One region of the Vibrio sp. TBV020 genome, then DNA from elsewhere that is predicted to be linked to it. Evidence: riboswitches for the same ligand, from Rfam matches in the RefSeq annotation. Region 1 holds a riboswitch; the other holds the start of a gene.
The links. A riboswitch is a leader RNA that binds a small molecule or an ion and turns the genes downstream of it on or off. The one in region 1 is predicted to bind lysine.
Positions count from the first base shown of each region.

Region 2: it holds a riboswitch for lysine, as region 1 does, so the genes downstream of both, AAFX28_RS14605 (Na+/H+ antiporter NhaC family protein) here and lysC (lysine-sensitive aspartokinase 3) in region 1, are expected to answer to the same signal.

Region 1 is NZ_JBEEAQ010000003.1:3,127,818-3,145,262, forward strand. It holds gene AAFX28_RS22305 (ExeA family protein) at 1-146, opposite strand, end outside; gene mshL (pilus (MSHA type) biogenesis protein MshL) at 152-1,813, opposite strand; gene AAFX28_RS22315 (MSHA biogenesis protein MshK) at 1,829-2,155, opposite strand; gene gspM (type II secretion system protein GspM) at 2,148-2,798, opposite strand; gene AAFX28_RS22325 (MSHA biogenesis protein MshI) at 2,798-4,237, opposite strand; gene csrD (RNase E specificity factor CsrD) at 4,247-6,262, opposite strand; gene AAFX28_RS22335 (single-stranded DNA-binding protein) at 6,436-6,969, opposite strand; gene AAFX28_RS22340 (LuxR C-terminal-related transcriptional regulator) at 7,254-7,907, shown strand; gene galU (UTP--glucose-1-phosphate uridylyltransferase GalU) at 8,025-8,900, shown strand; gene uvrA (excinuclease ABC subunit UvrA) at 9,028-11,850, shown strand; gene AAFX28_RS22355 (PglL family O-oligosaccharyltransferase) at 11,919-13,700, shown strand; gene AAFX28_RS22360 (pyridoxal-phosphate-dependent aminotransferase family protein) at 13,753-14,874, opposite strand; lysine riboswitch at 15,096-15,272, shown strand; gene lysC (lysine-sensitive aspartokinase 3) at 15,384-16,736, shown strand; gene pmbA (metalloprotease PmbA) at 16,914-17,445, opposite strand, start outside.
Region 2 is NZ_JBEEAQ010000003.1:1,430,202-1,434,715, forward strand. It holds gene AAFX28_RS14595 (inosine/guanosine kinase) at 1-803, shown strand, start outside; gene AAFX28_RS14600 (H-NS family nucleoid-associated regulatory protein) at 913-1,320, opposite strand; lysine riboswitch at 1,884-2,065, shown strand; gene AAFX28_RS14605 (Na+/H+ antiporter NhaC family protein) at 2,180-3,781, shown strand; His leader region at 3,958-4,094, shown strand; gene hisG (ATP phosphoribosyltransferase) at 4,148-4,514, shown strand, end outside.

The DNA of each region.
Region 1 (17,445 bases):
GTCACTTTGATTAGCCCCTCGCCCATTTCAAGCGCAGCGTTGACAGTTTGAATCGCTTCATAATGGGGAGCTAACCCCAAAAACAGCTCCGTATCCGGAGTTAAATGAAAAGGTAGCGATTCAAACCCAAAATGGTCGAGATACATCTCAATTATTGCTCTTCAGGAAACCACTCTTGCAATAGATCGCGAGAACGCTCTAGCTCTTTTTGCCAAGTGTTCACACCTACAACAGAAGGCTTCAATAGAATCACCAACTCTGTTTTTTGAGTTAATTGAGTTGTATTACGGAACAAATGACCTAGGGCCGGTACATCACCTAAAAATGGTACCTTTGACACTTGATCAATCGTGTTGGATTTCATCAGACCACCAATGACTACCACATCGCCGTCTTGCGCACGAATAACTGAGTCTGATTCACGAATCGAGCTGCGTGCAAGTGGCAGAGTGATGCTGGTATTGCCATAACCAATTTCTTTGACTTGTTCATCAACATCAATAACCGCCGGGTGTACATGTAGCAATACATTACCTTGGTCATCAATTTGTGGTGTCACATCTAGAGATATCCCTGAGAAAAATGGCGTCAGCTCTACTTCAGGGGAGGGCTCTGAGTTATCGCCACTTCCCACTACACTGGATAAATCTGTTACGTAGTACTCATCAGTACCCACTTTAATCACTGCTTTCTGGTTGTTTGATGCCGTCACTCTAGGGCTAGACAGAACATTCAAATCACCCTGAGTCGCCATAAAGCTCAACACAGCTTCGAAACTACCACTTGATATAACAAGGTTAGACTGTCCACCAAGCAGAGTGCCAATCGTATCTAGGCCAGGCAATGCAGCTGGAACAATACTGCCGTTTGCATCTTTAACAATTGAACCCTGGCCAATAGAGTAATTAGTGCCGTTTGAGGTGAAAGCTTTCGACCAGTTAATACCTTGCTGATAGCCATCGCTTAAAGTGACTTCCAAAATTTTCGCTTCTAAGATCACTTGTCGGTGCATGCGTTGTTGAGAAATGCCGAGGAAACTGCGAACTTCACGAATTTCATCAGGATAAGCACGGACAGTAATCACACTTGCTTGCGGTGTTACGACGACACTTTGACCGTTACCAGAGCCAATAAGCTGGGAAACTGCTACTTCTAACTGTGGCCAAAAATCACTTTCATTGGTAGTTTCGATTTCCGTACCACCCTTCGCTGTGCTGCTCGAGCTAGAAGAAGAACTCGAAGAAGAGTTTGATGACGAACTTGATGATGACGAGTCAGACGAACCACTGTCTGTATTAGTAATCGTACCTGTTGAAATAGAAGTTAATGAGCGTCCAACACGCTTAAATTGGAGGTAATCAACAGGGATAGTCACTGTACGAAGGCCAGCTGGGTATACTTGAATAACATTGCCTGTTTTAGCAATGTCATAACCATACATATCCTGTACAACCGATAGCACTTCATCAAGCGATACATCGGTTAAATTCACTGTAATCGAACCACTTACCTCTGGGTGAATCGCAGCGCTAAATTCAGTACCCTTCACCAAACTAGCAAAGAATGCTTTGGCATCAACTTGGTTGGCTTTAATTCTAAAGCGTTTTATCGTTTGAGTAGCCCCTAATTCCTCACCATCCAGCTCTGGCATAAGGTCTGCCTCTACCGATGGCGGCAAAGTTTCTAGGCTACGACTATTGTTTTCATTAATAGCTTGGTTCAATGCACTTTTCGCTTCAACAGGGTCTCGATGTCCCATTGAGCAGCCAGCTAATAATGATGTAATAGTTATTGTTATCGCGAGTTTACGCATATACTTCTACTGACCTTACTGTTTTACGTCCAGAGTGAACAATTCCAATTTCCACTGCTTACCACTGCGAGATAAGGTGACCACTTCTGGTTCAATTCGATTTACTCTATAACCGCTGACACTTTCACCAGCCAATACAACTTTGCCACTGACAATCGCGCGGCACTGACCAGCTTCAAGACAAACGATACTTTGCAAACGTGGTAATGGCTTTCTCGCTACCTTCGCTTGACTTGTCGCTTGCTTTGGTTGTTCCCATCCTAAAGGAGCCGTTGGATCTTTAGAGGCCCATGCACTCAAGGATACAAGAGCCAGTGATATAGTTAGCCATGTTTTAACCACCGATGAACTCCTGCCTCGTTCCTAATGTATACACTTCTAAAACCAATCGAGCTGTTGGGTACTCTTCAACAGAATATTGGAATGCTCTCCAATAATATTTTACCGGTAAACTTTCCAACGTTTCTAAGTATTCAACAATCGCAAAGTAGTTTCCTGTTAACTCTAGTCTCACTGGATGCACATAGTAACTAGACAGTGATTGGTTCTCTTTACTGTTTACAATCGCTTCAGCATTCATAGACTCTAAAGAAACAAGACGTAACCCTTTTGTGCCTGCTAATACTTCTTCCAACAACTGAGCCATTTCACTTGGAGCAATCAAACTTTCGACTATTTCCGCGAGCTGTTTAGAAAGCTCCTGACTTTCTGTCATTAAACGCTTGTACTCAAGGTTTAACTCTTGGTCCGGGTCTTTCTTTAATTTGGCTGTCATTACCAAGATATCAGCTTCCAAACGTTGTACATTCAGCTTGGAGTTAGTGATTTGTTTAGACAAAGACTGATTACTTTTTAGCGGAGGCTCAACCACAAAAGTAAACAGACATAGCGCGATGATGACAAAACCACAAAGAGTAATTAACCACTTTTCACGCGGGCTCATTTGAGTGAACTTTTCGCTCCACTGCTGCCAATACCGCTGCATTACTCTTTCTCCTGCTTGGTTTTTAGCTCAAATGTAATAATGCCTTGATCGTTTCGGCCTATTTTTAGTTTTTCGAAACTACGCCCGACTAAGTTAATTTCATGCTTAAATTGGTTAACCCAGTTTGGAATCGCCTTTGCTTCTCTCGCTAACCCTTGTAGGTCGAGCGTTGTAGCATTAATCGAAATCGAGCTTAAAGAGATATCATCACGACCAAGTTCAGCAAGGGATCGCATCACTCCCGAGTAACCTTGTTGTTGTGATTCATCAAACTCACCTACTGCATCTAAAGAGTTGCGCTTGGCTTCAATCTCGAGTTTTAACCTTGCAACCGCTGCCACTTTTGCAGGGGTCTGCTTATGCTTGCTTAAGCGTTCGTTTAAGCTCGCGACTTGCTGTTTGAATTCAGTTTCTTGCGCTTTGATTAACTGTAACTCTTGGCCTAACTGACTTTTCTGATAATGAGCATAAGCGGCAAAGAGCATTAATAGAGTAGCAACAACTCCCCAACCAACGACCACATTTTGTAGTGTAAAATGATCTTTCTTAGGCTTTAAGTCGGCAGGGAATAGATTAACTTGAGCGTCTTGTATACCTTCGAGAATAGTCGCTAAAACAAGCCCTGACTCTTGTTCACCGTCAGATAAAGCCCCAACCTTAACGCTAAGCCTTTCACTAAGAGCTTGAACGATCTCTTGTTGAGCTTCTTCATCACAGCACACTTGCATCTGGTGTAATGACGTCCCTCTTAGTTGCGAAGAGAGATAGTCAATGGAACGTTGTAGCTCGAGCGCAATTCCATCCAGTTGCAATACGCTGCTCGCGACCCCCGTTAATGGTGGGGTGACACCGCGAATGGTTCTCTGAAAAGCACACTGTTTGTCGACAAAAGCGCTGACACGAAACTGTCCCTGCTTACTGCGTTGTAGTAATAGGAAGTTAGAAAGTTCACCTGCGGTATGTCCCCAAACTTCATCCTCAACGAGTACCTGCCTGAGATCGATCCCCAACTTATTGAGCGCCTCGTACAGCCCAATTACTAAAGCCCGAGAAACAACATACACTTGACGTTTTGTGCTAAGAGGTAAAGGTGCCGAGTCAGCGACGATATCAGTGACTCGTTCAGAAATAAGGTCTTTCAGCAAAAATGGTAGTGCGCTAGAGAGTTCTTCATCAGGAACGCTAGGCTTTTCAATTTGGTATGTTTGATAAAGGTTTGAATGAAGAACAATATCTAATGCAACATCAGAAACATTATTATCTTTCAGCGCTTTAATTAACGCCTCTTGCCAAGGAAGATTTTCAAACTGAATTTTTTGTGGAAGCTCTGTTCCTGCGACCGACGAGAAAAAGAGCGCACTCGGCTGAACCACAACACCAAGGCGTGTTGCAGCTTGTTTGCTATTTTTAAATTTACCGATCAAAGATTGAATTTTCATTTAGTACTTTTACGTTTTCCGCCAACGATTCCGTCGGCCTATCTGAACTTTATTTGGCGTCGCTACAACATTCTTTTTCTGTTGCTCTTCTTTCTTAGGTAACAACTGCTGTTCTGTTGCTAGGTAGCGCCCTTGAATACCATGCACACCTAACTCAATAACGGTCTGATACTCTTGTTTATTATCGACACCCACCGCGATAACCTGAGTCTTTAAGCCAGCGCATGCCCCGAGCAAACTCCGAACGAAGAGCTGGTTTTCATGACGTTGATCTATTTTCTTCACAAGACTACGGTGCAGCTTCAAGAAACCAACCGGCAGCTCTTTAAGGTAGTGCGTGCTCACTATCGAACGTCCAGCTTGGCCGATAGCGACCTGACACCCAAGTCCAACAATCATTTTGATCACCGGCCGCATATAGTCTAGGTGTTGAACAACTCGCGCTTCAGCAAACTCAAAAATCAATTTTGCCCTGAGTTCTGACGAAAGTTGCAACAGCTCATCCCTAAACCATTTAAAGTAATTTCGGTCTGCAAAAGGTATCACATGTAGGTTGATAGCGTAACTGTTTGAATACGTTGAACCTTTCAAATATTGAGTAATCGCCGTAATTGCCGCTTTATCAAGAACACTTTCATAACCAACTGATTCAATTGCCGAATTAAATCGCGATGCTTTTATCACTCCATTTTCTGGGTCGTTTAAACGCGCAAATAACTCGAAATGATCGATATGTTTATCTTTATGAGCATCTAATCTGTAGCATGGTTGTGAGAAGATATAGAGTTGATCCGGTTTCAGCGCGAGATCGAATAAAGTTCTCCAGCGCACGCTACCTCGCTCTTCTGTCTGCGACACATGCTTTTTAAAGCGACTCCAAGTATTATTGCGTTGTAACTGAGCACTTTTCAGTGCAGTTTCTGCCTCATCAATAATTCTAGTTGGACTTTCACCTTCACGGTACATACTGACACCGATGTGTGCCCAGTCATCAAGGGCAAGAGGCTGTGGAGGCTGAATCTTGGCAAGCTGCTTTAAACATTGCCCTGCAATATTAGAGATTTCTTTACTCGATAGATTAGGTGCAAAAATGGCAAAGTCTGAGCTGTAATAACGCGATAAGATGACCTCAGGGTAACGTTGAATCACATTATTCAAACCTTCACCAACTTCAACTAGGAAATCGTTGGCGATCTGTTTGCCTTGTTCCTCTTGAACATCCTCCCAGTCATTCACTCTTAGTAGCATTACGCCACCATGGGAACCATGTTCTGAAAGTGCCGATTCAAGTTTACTATCAAATAAAACTCGATTTGCTGTTCCCGTCAGCTGATCTAAGAACGTTTGTGTTCGAATAAAAGTATCAAACCGACTACGTTCTTGACGTGCATCTTGTAGCTCTTCGATCAGACGATCTAGTGCTTCGCTAGCGGTATAAGGCCATTCACGCAGATCGCCTTGTGCATATTCTTCGACTCGACCTGCTAAGATCATTCGCCCACGCTCTTCTAATAACTCAGAGCCGAGCAATTGCTCTTTCAACCACTTCAAACCGCGCATCAAACAAAATACGATCAGAATAACAGCAAGTGTTATCGACCAAAGCGCCTGCATCGAGTAGCCATAACCAATGTATGGAGGTACTGCTTTGAAGCGAATACTGTACCCATCATTGCGCTCGAGTGTGTATTCAGCGTCATGCAAAAGCGCGGCATCAATTTTCGATGAGGTGTCTTTAAAGCGATAAATCACGCCATAAGAGGAACGAAGCTCCATCTCTACAATATTGGAAGCTTGAAGCATTTTTGGCATCCAACGCTGTAAAGAATACGCTGCATCGGGATCTTCCATCTCTTTATCAACGACTTCCACAATTCCTTGTAGAGAGTGGTCAAGGTACTCTTGCCCCAAACGTTTAAAGGATAGAGTACCTCCCAAAAATAGGATAAACATCGCACTGATAACAATGACAGTTACAAATGCAACTAAACGAGTACTCAACTTTAAGGTAGGGGTATACCTCATCAATAAAAAATCCTTTTTCTACCATATAACACTGTTATCGGAATGGTAACCTATATATAACAGCTTTACTATCTACCGAACAAAACCAACCAGAGACTTTGCTTAATAAGATTGTTCATATCTAATATATAAAAAAGCCGCGACATGCGCGGCTTTTTTTGAATAACAGACACTTAAAACGGGATGTCGTCATCAAAATCCATTGGCGGCTCATTGTATTGTGGCTGAGCTTGCTGTGGCTGAGACTGTGGTTGCTGTTGAGCAGGTTGATGCTGCATTGGCTGCTGAGGCTGACCCCAACCACCTTGCTGAGGCTGAGATTGACCCATATTTTGTGCTGGAGCACCACCTTGAGCACGACCACCTAGTAGTTGCATTTGACCTGTTGGCCATTGAACAACCACTTCTGTTGTGTAACGGTCTTGTCCACTTTGGTCTTGCCATTTACGAGTCTGAAGTTGACCTTCAACATAAACTTGCGAACCTTTGCGTAGGTATTCACCTGCAATTTCAGCTGTTTTACCGAACAGAACAACACGATGCCATTCTGTTTTTTCACGCTGTTCACCATTGTTTTTATCGCGCCATGTTTCAGATGTTGCAATGGTGATATTCGCCACAGCACTGCCATTAGCAGTGTACTTAACCTCAGGATCTTGCCCTAGGTTACCCATGATGATGACTTTGTTTACTCCACGGCTAGCCATGTTTTGCTCCGTCCAAAATTGGTATTGATATAGAAATAGCGCAATAGGATAACATGCTTTGCGCTTGGTACAAATGTTCCAACCAACAATGTCGATTTCCCTGCCACAACAATATTGCACTGCATCAATTTTTGGAGAGCGTTCAAGTTTTATCTAGGCTGAGTAATTGATTAATTACTTCTCACTATGAAATAAAACGCAAACCATTCACCGAAACTCGCACTCAGAGTTAGCTTGCTTCACTCTGTGAAAAACAACAACACAACGTCAATATGCGAGGAATTATGGCTAAAAATATATACAGCAGAACTATTTACTTCCTATGTGAAGATACCAATGTGACTAACCCTATTATCGATGATCTCGAGCAACAGATCGGCTTACCTATCCCTCGTATTGTTGCTAAGGATCTTCTTATAGCACTCCAGCAACATAAGCATCGAATCTTAATGATCGATCATCAGGACTACACAAAGATAAAAAGCAAACTTAGGGACCTGCCACTTGCTGATAAGTCATTCGAAACCATCATTTTCAATCTAACGCATCGTTTAACAACCGATGAACTTCTTTCATTCGGTCACTTAAAAGGTCTGTTCTATAAAGACGAAGAGGTTGAAGTTATGGCTAAAGGGTGTGAAGCGATTATTAATGGAGAGAATTGGTTACCGAGGAAAGTCGTAGCTCAACTACTATTCCACTTTAGAAATGTTGTTGATAGCCACACCGCTCCTGCAACCGTTGATTTGACTACACGTGAGATTCAAATTCTCCGCTGCTTAATGGCGGGTTCTTCGAATACACAAATCGCCGAAGATATGTTTATTAGTGAGTTTACGGTTAAATCCCACCTGCAAAAGATATTTAAAAAGCTGTGCGTGAAAAACCGTGTCCAAGCGGCCGCATGGGCGAAGCAACATATGCGCCCTTTGTCTTAACTCTTTAACAGTGCCATATTTTTAATGTTTTCACATGGCGTATTCATTATCTATTCATTTAAATCATGATATGGTTGCGCCAGTTGAAATATAAATAGAAAGTTAAAGGGTTTAACTATGATCAAAAAGTGCCTTTTCCCCGCCGCAGGCTACGGTACTCGCTTTTTACCTGCAACCAAGTCAATGCCAAAAGAGATGATGCCAGTGGTGAATAAACCATTGATTGAATACGGTGTTGAAGAAGCAATTCAAGCGGGTATGAACGGAATGTGTATCGTTACCGGCCGTGGCAAACACTCGATCATGGATCACTTTGACAAAAACTACGAGCTCGAGCACCAGATCAGCGGAACCAACAAAGAAGACTTGCTGATTGATATTCGCGACATTATCGATACAGCAAACTTCACTTATATTCGCCAACGTGAAATGAAAGGTTTAGGTCACGCAATCTTAACTGGGAAAGAGCTAATTGGTGATGAACCATTTGCCGTTGTTCTTGCTGACGATCTTTGCGTCAATGAGCAAGAAGGCGTATTAGCACAAATGGTCGCGCTATTTAAGCAATTCCGTTGCTCAATTGTCGCAGTGCAAGAAGTGCCAGAAGATGAAACACATAAGTATGGCGTTATCTCTGGTGAGATGATCAAAGATGATATCTTCCGTGTCGACGACATGGTTGAAAAACCTGAGCCAGGCACCGCACCAAGCAACTTAGCGATTATTGGCCGCTATATTCTTACCCCTGATATTTTTGAGCTGATTGAAAATACCGAACCTGGTAAAGGTGGAGAGATCCAAATCACGGATGCTTTGTTGAAACAAGCAAAAGCAGGTTGCGTTCTAGCGTATAAATTCAAAGGCCAGCGTTTCGATTGTGGTAGCGTAGAAGGCTATATTGAAGCAACCAACTACTGCTTTGAAAACCTCTACCTAAAGGACACAAAGGCGTCTGAGTTAGGCAAACAAAAGACAACTAAAGAACAAGCTTAAAAGCAACAGTTCAATGATAAAGGCGGCTATCACAGCCGCCTTTACTGTTTTTTTATCCAGTATTTCTTTGCACATTTGTCACACTATGCAATACTTAGCCAACTTGTTTTTGCATAGAGTGACGAGAATGGATCAGATAGAAGTCCGCGGTGCCCGCACCCACAACCTGAAGAATATCAATTTAACTATTCCTCGCGATAAACTTATCGTTATTACTGGTTTATCAGGTTCAGGTAAATCCTCCCTCGCCTTCGATACTCTCTATGCTGAAGGCCAACGTCGATACGTTGAGTCATTATCGGCTTATGCACGCCAATTTTTGTCCTTAATGGAAAAGCCTGATGTTGACCACATTGAAGGTTTATCTCCAGCGATATCTATTGAACAGAAATCTACATCGCATAACCCTCGCTCAACAGTGGGCACGATCACTGAAGTGTACGACTACCTGCGCCTACTCTATGCCCGTGTAGGTGAGCCACGTTGTCCTGAACATCACACGCCGTTAGCCGCTCAAACAGTCTCCCAAATGGTCGATAAGGTTCTTGAGCTTCCGGAAGGCTCAAAAATGATGCTGCTTGCTCCGATCGTGAAAGAGCGAAAAGGTGAGCACGTTAAGACACTAGAAAACTTAGCGGCTCAAGGCTTTATTCGAGCTCGTATTGATGGTGAGACTTGTGATCTCTCTGATCCACCGACATTAGAATTGCACAAGAAGCACACCATTGAAGTCGTTGTCGATCGCTTTAAAGTGCGTGGCGACCTTCAACAGCGTTTAGCTGAATCGTTTGAAACAACACTTGAGTTGTCTGGTGGTATTGCAGTTGTTGCTCCTATGGATGGAGAAGGTGAAGAGATCATTTTCTCAGCCAATTTTGCCTGCCCATTATGTGGTTACAGCATGCAAGAACTCGAACCGCGTCTTTTCTCATTCAACAACCCGGCGGGGGCATGTGGTACTTGTGATGGCTTAGGCGTACAACAATATTTCGATCCTGAGCGAGTGATCGTCGACGAGGCTTTAAGCTTAGCTGAGGGTGCAATTCGCGGCTGGGATCAGAAGAACTACTACTATTTCCAGATGCTGTCATCGTTGGCAGAACACTTTGATTTCGATCTTAACAAACCATTTAAATCACTACCGAAAAAAATACGAGACATCATCTTAACTGGCTCTGGGCGTACCGAAGTCGAATTTAAGTACATTAACGATCGTGGTGACATTCGCGTTAAGCGCCACCCATTTGAAGGCATTCTCAATACACTTGAACGCCGTTATCGTGATACAGAATCTAACGCAGTTCGCGAAGATTTAGCGAAATACATTTCGACCAAAACCTGTTCGAGCTGTGATGGCAGCCGTCTACGTTTAGAAGCACGAAATGTTTTCATTGGAAATACAACACTGCCTGAAATCGTTGAGTTAAGTATTGCTGACGCACTGTCTTTTTTCGCCACATTAGAGCTTGAAGGACAACGTGCACAAATTGCCGAGAAAGTAATGAAAGAGATCAATGATCGACTTCAGTTTCTGGTTAACGTTGGCCTCAACTACCTCAACTTGTCTCGAAGTGCTGAAACACTCTCTGGCGGTGAAGCGCAACGTATTCGACTCGCGAGCCAAATTGGTGCCGGCTTAGTCGGCGTTATGTATGTGTTGGATGAACCTTCCATTGGCCTGCATCAACGTGATAATGAGCGCTTGTTGCAAACGCTCACCCACCTTCGAGATCTCGGTAATACTGTTCTTGTCGTAGAACATGATGAAGATGCTATTCGTATGGCTGACCACGTCATTGATATCGGCCCAGGAGCAGGAGTGCATGGCGGTAATGTTGTTGCCGAAGGGACTATGGATGAGATCATCGATAATCCAAACTCATTGACTGGGCAATACCTAAGCGGCAAGAAAGAAATTGCCATACCAGCATCTCGCACACCAAAAGATAACAAGAAAACCGTAGAACTTATCGGCGCTACAGGCAACAACTTAAAGGATGTCACCTTAGAGATCCCCGTTGGTTTGTTTAGCTGTATCACTGGTGTTTCTGGTTCAGGTAAATCAACCCTTATCAATGACACTTTTTTCAAAATTGCTCACACTCAACTAAATGGTGCCACGACAGCAACACCAGCGCCGTATAAAAAAATTAAGGGGCTTGAGCACTTCGATAAAGTTATTGATATCGACCAGAGCCCAATTGGCCGAACACCGCGTTCAAACCCAGCGACATATACGGGAATTTTCACCCCTATCCGAGAATTATTCGCTGGAACACAAGAAGCCCGTTCTCGCGGTTATAAGCCAGGTCGCTTTAGTTTCAACGTTCGCGGTGGCCGCTGTGAAGCCTGTCAGGGCGACGGTGTAATCAAAGTAGAAATGCACTTTTTACCTGATGTTTATGTGCCTTGTGATGTATGTAAAGGAAAGCGTTACAACCGAGAAACACTTGAAGTCCGTTACAAAGGAAAGACCATTGATGAAGTACTTGAGATGACCGTTGAGGATGCTCGCGAGTACTTTGATCCTGTGCCTGTTATTGCACGTAAACTGCAAACTTTAATGGATGTAGGCTTATCTTACATTCGCTTAGGTCAAGCAGCAACGACCCTATCAGGAGGCGAAGCTCAACGAGTAAAACTCGCACGTGAGCTATCCAAACGAGATACAGGAAAGACCTTATACATTCTCGATGAGCCAACCACTGGTTTGCACTTCCACGATATTCAGCAACTGCTGACTGTGCTTCATCGTCTGCGCGACCATGGAAACACGGTTGTTGTTATCGAACACAACCTTGATGTCATCAAAACAGCAGATTGGATTGTCGATCTAGGCCCAGAAGGAGGGCAAGGTGGTGGTGAAATCATTGCAAGCGGAACACCAGAAGATGTGGCGCAAGTCGAAGGCTCACACACTGCTAGGTTCCTCAAACCTATGTTAAAATAGCAATTAATTGTAAGATAAACAGACCAGTGAATACTTCACTGGTCTGTTTTTTTGAGGTGTTGTATTTTATGGCGACTACACATGTAGCAGGGACGGAACTAGAACTCAGAGCACCAAAGCTGCCTCTGATTAAGCCATTCTTAGTCTCAATGGGTATTGTTTATCTACTGGCAATGCACTTTTTTATGCCAAATCCTGGCGGCTCTGGTCTCGCCCTTTCGTTCAACCCTGTCACATGGCTCATACTGAGCTTTTCTATTGCAATTGGCTTGTACCAGCTAGGTACTCAGGGAAAGCTTAGCTACAACAAACTCTCAATCGGTTTGTTTATCTGTTGCGTTATGCTGACTTTGCCAATTCTCTATCATCAAGCTAACCCTACCCTCTCCGCAGGCAAGCTAATTGGCTTATGGACTGGCTACTTACTCTTTGTCGTTTTACAGCAATTTCGATTCAGCAATAAGCAAAAACAACGCCTATTGTGGTTTATTACTATCGCAGTCTTTATCGAGGCGCTATTTGGCTGGATACAATTCTTTGTTTTAGAACCTGGGAATATCTTTGGTTATAACACTGTTAAGAATCGTCCTTACGGTATATTTCAACAACCGAATGTAATGGCAAGCTTCCTTGCTACTGGCCTTGCCCTTTCTGGTTATTTGCTCACTCGCCATCCAACAAAGTATCAGCGCAAAGTCAGTGAGGTAGCTCTACTTTATTTGATGCCAATCGCAACTATTCCACTGCTAATTTTTTTAGCCTCCCGCACGGGTTGGTTGGCAGGGCTACTCTCCGTTGGCCTATTACTTCCATATATCTATCGATTTGCGACCAAAAAACGTTTCTTTGGCTGGTCTCTAGCAATAATTGTAGGAGCACTCATAGGCCTTAGTGCCAACATTGTATCTTCGGATCCTTCACTTGCTGCACAACGAACTAACCTAGAGAGCCCAAGGCAATACACCTTCCCTCAAACACTCGATATGCTGATCGAGAAACCATTTACGGGATATGGCTACGGCCGCTTTGAACCTGAATACATCATCTATACGGCACGACAGCATCAACTTAATGAAGATTATAAGCCTGGCCTAGCATCGATGGATCATCCACACAACGAACTATTGTATTGGGGCGTTGAAGGTGGATTAATCCCATTGGTTGCTATATTCCTTGCAGCAACACTGGTGTTGGTTCGGATCGCTCAAACCGCCCGAGGCACACGCTTAGCATTATTTGCCCTGTTTGTACCTATCGTTCTACATAGCCAACTTGAGTACCCATTTTACCACTCAGCCATTCACTGGATAACGTTTGTCATTTTACTCTACTGGGTTGATCAAAGAACGGTCTCTTATAGGCAAGCCTCGTTAAGCTTCATTTCTCAAACACTATTGAGAGTTTTTAGCTTAGTTATCCCAATCGTGGTGAGTTTCTACATGATCAGCGCCCTACACACCAATTATGTTTTAACTCAATTTGAGCGCTCTCAACCGAAGAACCCTGAATTGCTAGAACAGGTGAGCAACCCCATCGTTTGGAAAGACAGATACGACTGGGACATCTTCAGCACTTACCTCAATATTGGTTTGTATAAACAAGATGCGCAGTTTATTCAGCCTTATGTCGACTGGTCATTAGAGATCATAAAAGATAAGCCACGCCCGGCTTTCTACAACAACTTGATCTTGGCCTACCAAGGGCTTGGGGATACAGCGAAAGCGGAGCAAATTCGCAGTGAAGCGCAATTTCTGTTTCCAAATCGTGACTTCTCTGAGGTGCAGTATATCCCACCGAACATCGATGCTTTAAAAGCTGATAACGAGAAAGAACTGCTTCCTGCTAAATAAAATAATAAAGGCGACCAATCGGTCGCCTTTATTAATTTCTAAAGTCTAAAGCTTATTGTGCTAAAGATTCCTCTAAAGCTCGAAGGCACAAAGCAACATTTTCAGCGCGAGCGCCGTAGCCCATCAAACCAATACGCCAAGCCTTCCCTGCTAACGCTCCTAACCCTGCGCCAATTTCAAGGTTATAGGTATTGAGTAGATGACTACGTACTTTAGCATCATCAATTCCTTCAGGAATATAAATGGCATTCAGTTGAGGAAGACGTGAATTTTCTTCCACAACAAATTCAAAACCAAGCTTTTCAAGACCTTGCTTTAGTTTCTCGTGCATGTCGCGGTGGCGCTGCCAAGCATTCTCTAACCCTTCATTTTTTAAGATCAGTAACGATTCATGCAGTGCATATAGGCTATTCACAGGCGCAGTATGATGGTAGCTACGCTTGCCTTCACCGCTCCAATAACCCAGAACTAAACTTTGGTCGAGGAACCAACTTTGCACTGGTGTAGTACGAGACTGAATTTTCTCAATAGCTGCGGCTGAGAAAGTTACTGGTGATAAACCAGGTACACAAGACAGACACTTTTGACTGCCTGAATAAACCGCATCTAACTGCCATTCATCCACTTTAAGTGGAACACCGCCGAGGGACGTTACTGCATCAACAATGGTTAGCACTTCGTATTGCTTTGCGAGTTGTCCAAGAGCTTGTGCATCGCTGCATGCACCAGTTGAGGTTTCTGCGTGAACAAAAGCCAGTACTTTAGCATCAGGGTTATCTTTTAGAGCTTGCTCAACTTTATCAACCGATACCGGCGCGCCCCACTCATCATCCACCACCACAGCATTGCCACCAGCACGAACGACATTTTCACGCATGCGCTCACCAAACACACCATTGCGACAGACAATCACCTTCTCGCCAGGCTCAACCAGGTTAACAAAGCAAGTTTCCATCCCAGCGCTTCCCGGAGCAGACACCGCAATCGTAAACTCATTTTCGGTCTGAAAAGCGTACTTTAGTAGAGATTTAAGTTCATCCATCATAGCCACAAACAAAGGGTCTAAATGCCCAACTGTAGGACGACTCAAAGCCTGCAATACTTGAGGTGAAATATCAGATGGTCCCGGCCCCATTAAAATGCGGTGTGGAGGAATAAAACTTTGAATCGTCATTGGCAGTTCCTTTTGTATTTTTTCGTTCTATTTATTTTTGCTTAACCACATTAATGCATATTTCATCTGCCAGCAATTAGCCCAAAGTCTTGAGGTCAAACCAGTGTCACAAGTTTGTTAATTTATAAAAAAGATAAAGTTACAAATTCTCGTTGACATGAGTCACAGAAAAACGTTCAATGCAGATTATGTGGTGAATATTTATGCCACATAGCAAATTATTTTGCAGAAGAGGAGCACTACCCAGGTAGGTATGTTGTGGAACCGCAAATCCGATACAGCATATTGAGGGGGAGTAGTGCCGAGGTAGATAAAAGTTGTGGCTTACGTCTATCGGTTGCTAGGGTTGAATCCCTACAACTGTCATCAGCTCAGCCTGATGATGAGCTTCTGAGGTAGACAATTCAAATAAACACCTCTCTTTCGCTCAACTCTCTTCATCAAAGTAAACATTGGATGTTGGTATAGCTACCAAAGTAATTATTTTAGGAAGTCGTGGGAGAAATGCTGTGAGCAGTTTTAATGTAGCTAAATTTGGTGGAACTAGTGTTGCAAACTTTGAAGCAATGAGCCGCTGTGCTGCAATTATAGAAAGCAATCCAAACACAAAGCTGGTCGTGAGTAGCGCATGTTCGGGAGTGACTAACTTATTGGTAGAACTGGCCAATGGTGTTCAAGATCAAACTCGTCGCAGTGAAGTACTAGAGAAACTGGCAGAAATTCACCAAGCCGTACTCAATCAACTGGAAGATGCAAGTCAAGCAGCGAGTGAAGTATCAACCATTCTAGATACAGTCACCAGCCTTGCTGAAGCCGCTTCCATTCAATCGAGCCATAAATTGACCGATCATCTTGTTGCTTGTGGTGAGCTAATGTCCACTCACCTGCTGACTCAGTTAATGAAAGAGCGTGGCATTAATGCTGTTCGATTCGATATTCGTGATGTGCTTCGTACCGACAGTAACTTTGGTAAAGCCGAACCTCTATTGGAGGATATCAGTAGACTCGCACAAGATAAACTTGTACCACAGTGCCAAGAACATGTAGTAATCACTCAAGGTTTTATTGGTTCAGATGAAGAAGGCAATACCACCACTCTTGGTCGTGGCGGCAGTGACTACAGTGCTGCATTGATTGCGGAAGCTGTTGAAGCATCTGGACTAGAGATCTGGACAGACGTTCCTGGTATCTATACAACCGATCCTCGCATCGCATCGAAAGCCTCACCAATTTCAGAAATCAGCTTCAGCGAAGCGTCTGAAATGGCAAACTTCGGCGCAAAAATCCTGCACCCTTCAACACTGCTTCCAGCTCTACGCCACGACATTCCTGTGTTTGTTGGTTCATCAAAAGAACCTGAAAAAGGCGGTACTTGGATTCGCCATCAAGTAGAAAGCTCGCCGCTTTTCCGTGCATTGGCTCTGCGCTGTAACCAAACTATGGTCACACTGCGCAGCGCGAAAATGTTCCACGCTTATGGTTTCTTAGCCAAAGTATTTGAGGTTTTAGCCAAGCATAAAGTTTCGGTAGATTTGATCACGACTTCTGAAATCAGTGTGTCACTGACTCTCGATCAAACAGATACATCAGGCGGTGCACCACAACTTCCTGAAGCGGCGCGCCTCGAGCTTGAAGAGCTATGTACTGTAGAAGTTGAACACAACCTTTGCCTTGTAGCACTAATTGGTAACAATATGAGTGAGAGCAAAGGCTACGCAAAACAAGTCTTTGGTACCCTAGAAGATTTTAACTTGCGTATGATTTGTTACGGAGCAAGCCCACACAACCTTTGCTTCTTAGTTCATGAATCGGTTTCTAAGCAAGCAATTCAGAAACTACATACGGAATTGTTTGAAGGCTAGAAACAAGAAAGGTTGATGCAAGAACATCAACCTTTTCTTTTGTTGTCATTCCCGAGAGGGAGGGACGACCGAGTTGGGAATCTTTTAAAGCGAGTAGAAAACCTTTATAGATTTCCTACTCCTTCCTTCGTCAGTCTATGGAATGACGAAGGAACGAGAAAGTGAAGGTTTTATCCCTTACTCACCAGCAACTTTCATCGACTCAAGCAAAATCGAACCAGTTTGAATCTGCGAGCGAGTTTCAACATCGTTACCCACCGCAACAATCTGATTGAACATATCTTTTAAGTTACTTGCGATAGTAATCTCAGATACAGGATGTTGGATTTCACCATTCTCAACCCAGAAACCAGCAGCACCACGTGAGTAGTCACCCGTAACAATGTTGACACCTTGTCCCATTACTTCTGTCACTAACAGACCAGTGCCAAGCTCTTTTAGCATCTGGTCGAAATTCTGACCTGTCGAATTAACAAACCAGTTATGGATACCACCTGCATGGCCAGTAGGCGCCATATCCATCTTACGAGCCGCATAACTCGTCAGCAGGTAAGTCGCAAGAACACCATCAGTAATGATTTCACGATCTTGAGTAAACACACCTTCACTATCAAATGGACTTGATGCCAAGCCACGCAAAACATGTGGACGCTCAGAGACATTAAACCACTCTGGTAATACCTGCTTACCAAGGTGATCTAATAAAAAT
Region 2 (4,514 bases), 1.7 Mb from region 1:
AAGGTCAAATGAACCAACTGAAGCCTGAGAGCATCCCAGAGAAAATCTTCAAAAATGCATCAGCGCTTGTTTTGACGGCGTATTTGGTTCGTTGCAAAGAAGGTGACCCAATGCCTGAAGCAACAATGAAGGCTATTGAGTATGCTAAGAAGCATGACGTACCGGTTGTATTGACTCTAGGAACTAAGTTCGTGATTCAAGATGATCCTAAATTCTGGCAAGACTTCTTACGTGACCATGTTTCTGTTGTTGCAATGAATGAAGACGAAGCAGAAGCGCTAACAGGCGAGTCAGAACCACTTGCAGCGTCAGATAAAGCACTAGAATGGGTTGATCTTGTACTATGTACTGCCGGCCCAGTGGGTTTATTTATGGCAGGTTATACAGAAGACTCGGCGAAGCGTGAAACGTCACTACCATTGTTGCCAGGTAGCATTGCTGAGTTCAACCGTTATGAATTTAGTCGCCCAGCATCGAAAGAATTGTGTGACAACCCTATTAAGGTTTATTCACATATTGCTCCATATATGGGTGGACCAGAGAAAATTAAGAATACTAATGGTGCGGGCGATGCAGCGTTATCTGCGTTACTACACGATATGGCAGCGAATAAATACCATAGAGAGAATGTACCGAATTCCAGTAAGCATGCTCACTCTTACTTAACATATTCATCTTTTTCTCAAGTTTGTAAATATTCAAACCGAGCAAGTTATGAGGTGTTGGTTCAACACTCGCCACGTTTATCCCGTGGTTTACCAGAGCGTGAAGATAGCTTAGAAGAAGCGTACTGGGAACGTTAATTTTCAGTTTGAATTAATATTAGCCTCACATTTGTGGGGCTTAATAGTATTTTAGACAATAAAAAAAGCGCCTATTTGGCGCTTTTTACTTTAATACGAATAAGTGTAATTAGATTAGGAAGTCTTCTAGAGACTTACCTGCGTCCAATTGCTCTTGGATTGCAGAAGGTGTACGACCTTGGCCTGTCCAAGTTTTTTCTTCGCCAGTTGCATCTACATATTTGTATTTAGCTGGGCGTGGAGCACGCTTTGACTTTGTCTTAGTTTTTGTTTCGCCAGACAAAGCAGAAATTAGTGCTTCAACATCGATACCATCTTTCGAGATCTGCTCAGCGATTGCAGCAAGTTTCGCTTCTTGCTCTGCAGCTGCCGCACGCTCTTCTTCTTCAGCTTCTTGACGCTCACTAACTACAATAGTGAGTTTCTCTAGTGCTTCTTCTAGTTGTTCAAGTGTTAGTTCACGTGAGAATGCACGCAGACTACGAATGTTTAATAGTGTCTTTGTTAGTTCCGACATTTATTCATCTCTTCATATAAAAGTTGTCGATATATGAATCATAAACTGAGGAATTAAATAATACAATCGGGAAAAGGGAAATTAATAAACTAATTTGCCAATTATTTTAATTAATCACTACTGATAATTAATATTGGTAATAGAAAGTAAAAGTGGAGCTTAGGTGTCACGCTTAATCTTTTGCTTTAGTTTCATATAAAACGTGATCGATATTTATTGGACGAGTTGAACATATATAGGCAGCAATATGTTTAGTATTGTAATTGATAGAGCAATGAAAGGGTTTCTAGACTCGAATGAAGCGGGGGAGACTGCTTTTGCATAAATTGATATGGGACGTTATTCATTACCTAGATTTGTCTCACCCTTCTATGAAGAAGTAGTTAGAAAGAGTATTCAAATGCTCTGGAAACTTAAGCACAGACATCTAGCGATATTTTTAACAATAAAAATGGAATGATATGTTGAAATGGAGCTTGAGATAAGTACAATGGGCGGAACCTAATGCGTAGTGTTGGTTAAATTGTTGTTAAAATGATTTTTCAATAGTTTAAAATTCCATCACTCGCGGTAGAGGCGCGGAATAAATAAGTAATGTTTACTGGGGTGATGCCAATGAGTAAACAGGAAAGGTTATTTCGCCGAAGTGAATGTTCATATCAAAGGCATTCGCTGGGGTTACACTCGAAAGGGGTAACACTGCCATAGTCTATAATTTGTAAAACTATGGAGCGCTACTGTAGGGCTGGGAGAAGCATTCGCTTTCCCATCGCTTCTTTTTGCTTATTTGTTAGGAAATGATTTCCTTCCATAAGTCTGCAGTAGATCTCTAACCATTTATTACTGGTTTTTGAAGATCATGAATTTAATTGATTTTGCATCATCTCCTTTATCTCTTTTGCCGCCTATCGTGGCTTTGAGTCTTGCTATCATTACACGCCGTGTACTTGTTTCACTGGGTGTTGGTATTGTTCTTGGCGCTATCTTGCTGAATGACTACTCATTTGGTAGTGCAATTGGCTACGTCGCTTCAACTGTGTCTAGTGTCTTTATTGAAGACGGTGGCATCAATACCTGGAATATGAGTATTGTTGGCTTCCTATTACTGCTTGGTATGATGACTGCGCTACTGACTTTGTCAGGTGGTACTCGCGCATTTGCTGAGTGGGCTCAAACACGCGTTAAAAGTAAACGTGGGTCGAAACTTCTAGCGGCATTTTTAGGTGTTTTCATCTTTGTCGATGATTACTTCAACAGCTTAGCTGTAGGTGCGATTTCTCGTCCTGTTACAGACCGTTTCTACGTATCACGCGCGAAGCTTGCTTACATCCTTGATTCAACTGCTGCACCTATGTGTGTGATCATGCCAGCTTCTAGTTGGGGTGCTTACATCATGACGATCATCGGCGGTATCTTAGTTTCGCATGGTATTACAGAGTACTCTGCTCTAGGTGCGTATGTTCGCCTTATTCCAATGAACTTCTACGCTATCTTTGCTCTACTAATGGTATTTGCTGTCGCTTGGTTCGGTTTAGATATCGGTAAGATGCGCGAACATGAAATTGCAGCGTCTCGTGGCCACGGGTTTGCGAAAGAGCAGGCGGAAGATTCTGAAGAAGCTCATGAGCTCAATGAAGAGCTTGATATTCAAGAAAGCGAAGGCGGCAAAGTGTCTGACCTTATTCTTCCGATCGTATCTTTGATCGTAGCAACGGTTGCATCAATGCTATACACAGGTGGCCAAGCACTTGCTTCTGATGGTGTAGCTTTCAACCTACTAGGTGCATTTGAAAATACGGATGTTGGTACGTCTTTAATCTACGGTGGTTTAGTAGGTCTTGCTGTTGCTCTATTTACTGTATTCAAGCAGGGCATTGCATTATCTGAGATCTCTCGCACGCTATGGATTGGTGCAAAATCAATGTTTGGCGCAATCTTGATTCTTGTATTTGCTTGGACGATTGGTTCTGTTATCGGTGATATGAACACGGGTAAATACCTATCAACGCTAGCACAAGGCAATATTAACCCACATTGGCTTCCAGTGATTCTGTTCCTACTTTCGGGTCTGATGGCGTTCTCTACAGGTACATCTTGGGGTACGTTTGGCATCATGTTACCGATTGCAGGTGATATGGCAGGTGCAACGGACCTTGCTCTAATGCTACCTATGCTAAGTGCTGTACTTGCGGGCTCAGTATTTGGTGACCATTGTTCACCAATCTCAGATACGACAATTCTTTCGTCAACAGGTGCACGTTGTAACCATATTGATCACGTTGCAACGCAGCTGCCTTATGCGCTTTCTGTTGCAGCTGTTTCATGTATTGGTTTCATTACATTAGGTATGACTGCGTCAATTGGTATTTCGTTTGCAGCTTCTTCTGCAGCATTTGTGGCAGTTTGTGTGCTGCTTTCAGTATTGTCAAAGTCAAAAATGGCAAGCTGTCAGAACGCATAAATACATCATTTGAATAATGATATTTAAGGGAGCTTCGGCTCCCTTTTTATTTGTATATGACAAAATGAAAAAAGTTTAAATAAATGGTTGAAAAATGTTTACACCTTAGTTAGTGTGGATATCAACAAAGCGAAACAGAAGAGCTTATTAAGTATGCGTAATTTAGTCATGAATATTCATCATCACCATCACCCAGTCTAGTCTTTCGGGAGATGCACGCATACCCGGGAGACAGGAAACTCCCGGAGGCTAAAATCGCAAACTACAAGATTTAGAACCCTCGGGAGATACACTCTTCCGAGGGTTTTTTAGTTTTACAGTTTTAAAAAGTTTACGAATTACAAAATCTTGCACAGGGATACAGCAATGCAAACACAACGCCTAAGAATCGCAATTCAAAAGAAAGGTCGCCTTAGTAAAGAGTGCCAAACTCTGCTTAAAAAATGCGGCGTAAAATTCAATATCATGGGTGAGCGTCTGGTTGTGCACTCACTAAATATGCCAATTGATCTACTACTTGTTCGTGATGACGATATTCCAGGTCTAATCATGGATGGGGTGGTTGATTTAGGCTTCATCGGTGAGAATGAGCTAGAAGAGGTTCGTCTTGACCGTAAAGCGCTCGGTGAGCCATCTGATTTTGTACAGCTGCGCCGTCTAGACTTTGGTGGTTGCCGTCTATCAATTGCTATCGACAAAGATGAACAGTACAACGGCCCACAAGATTTAGCGG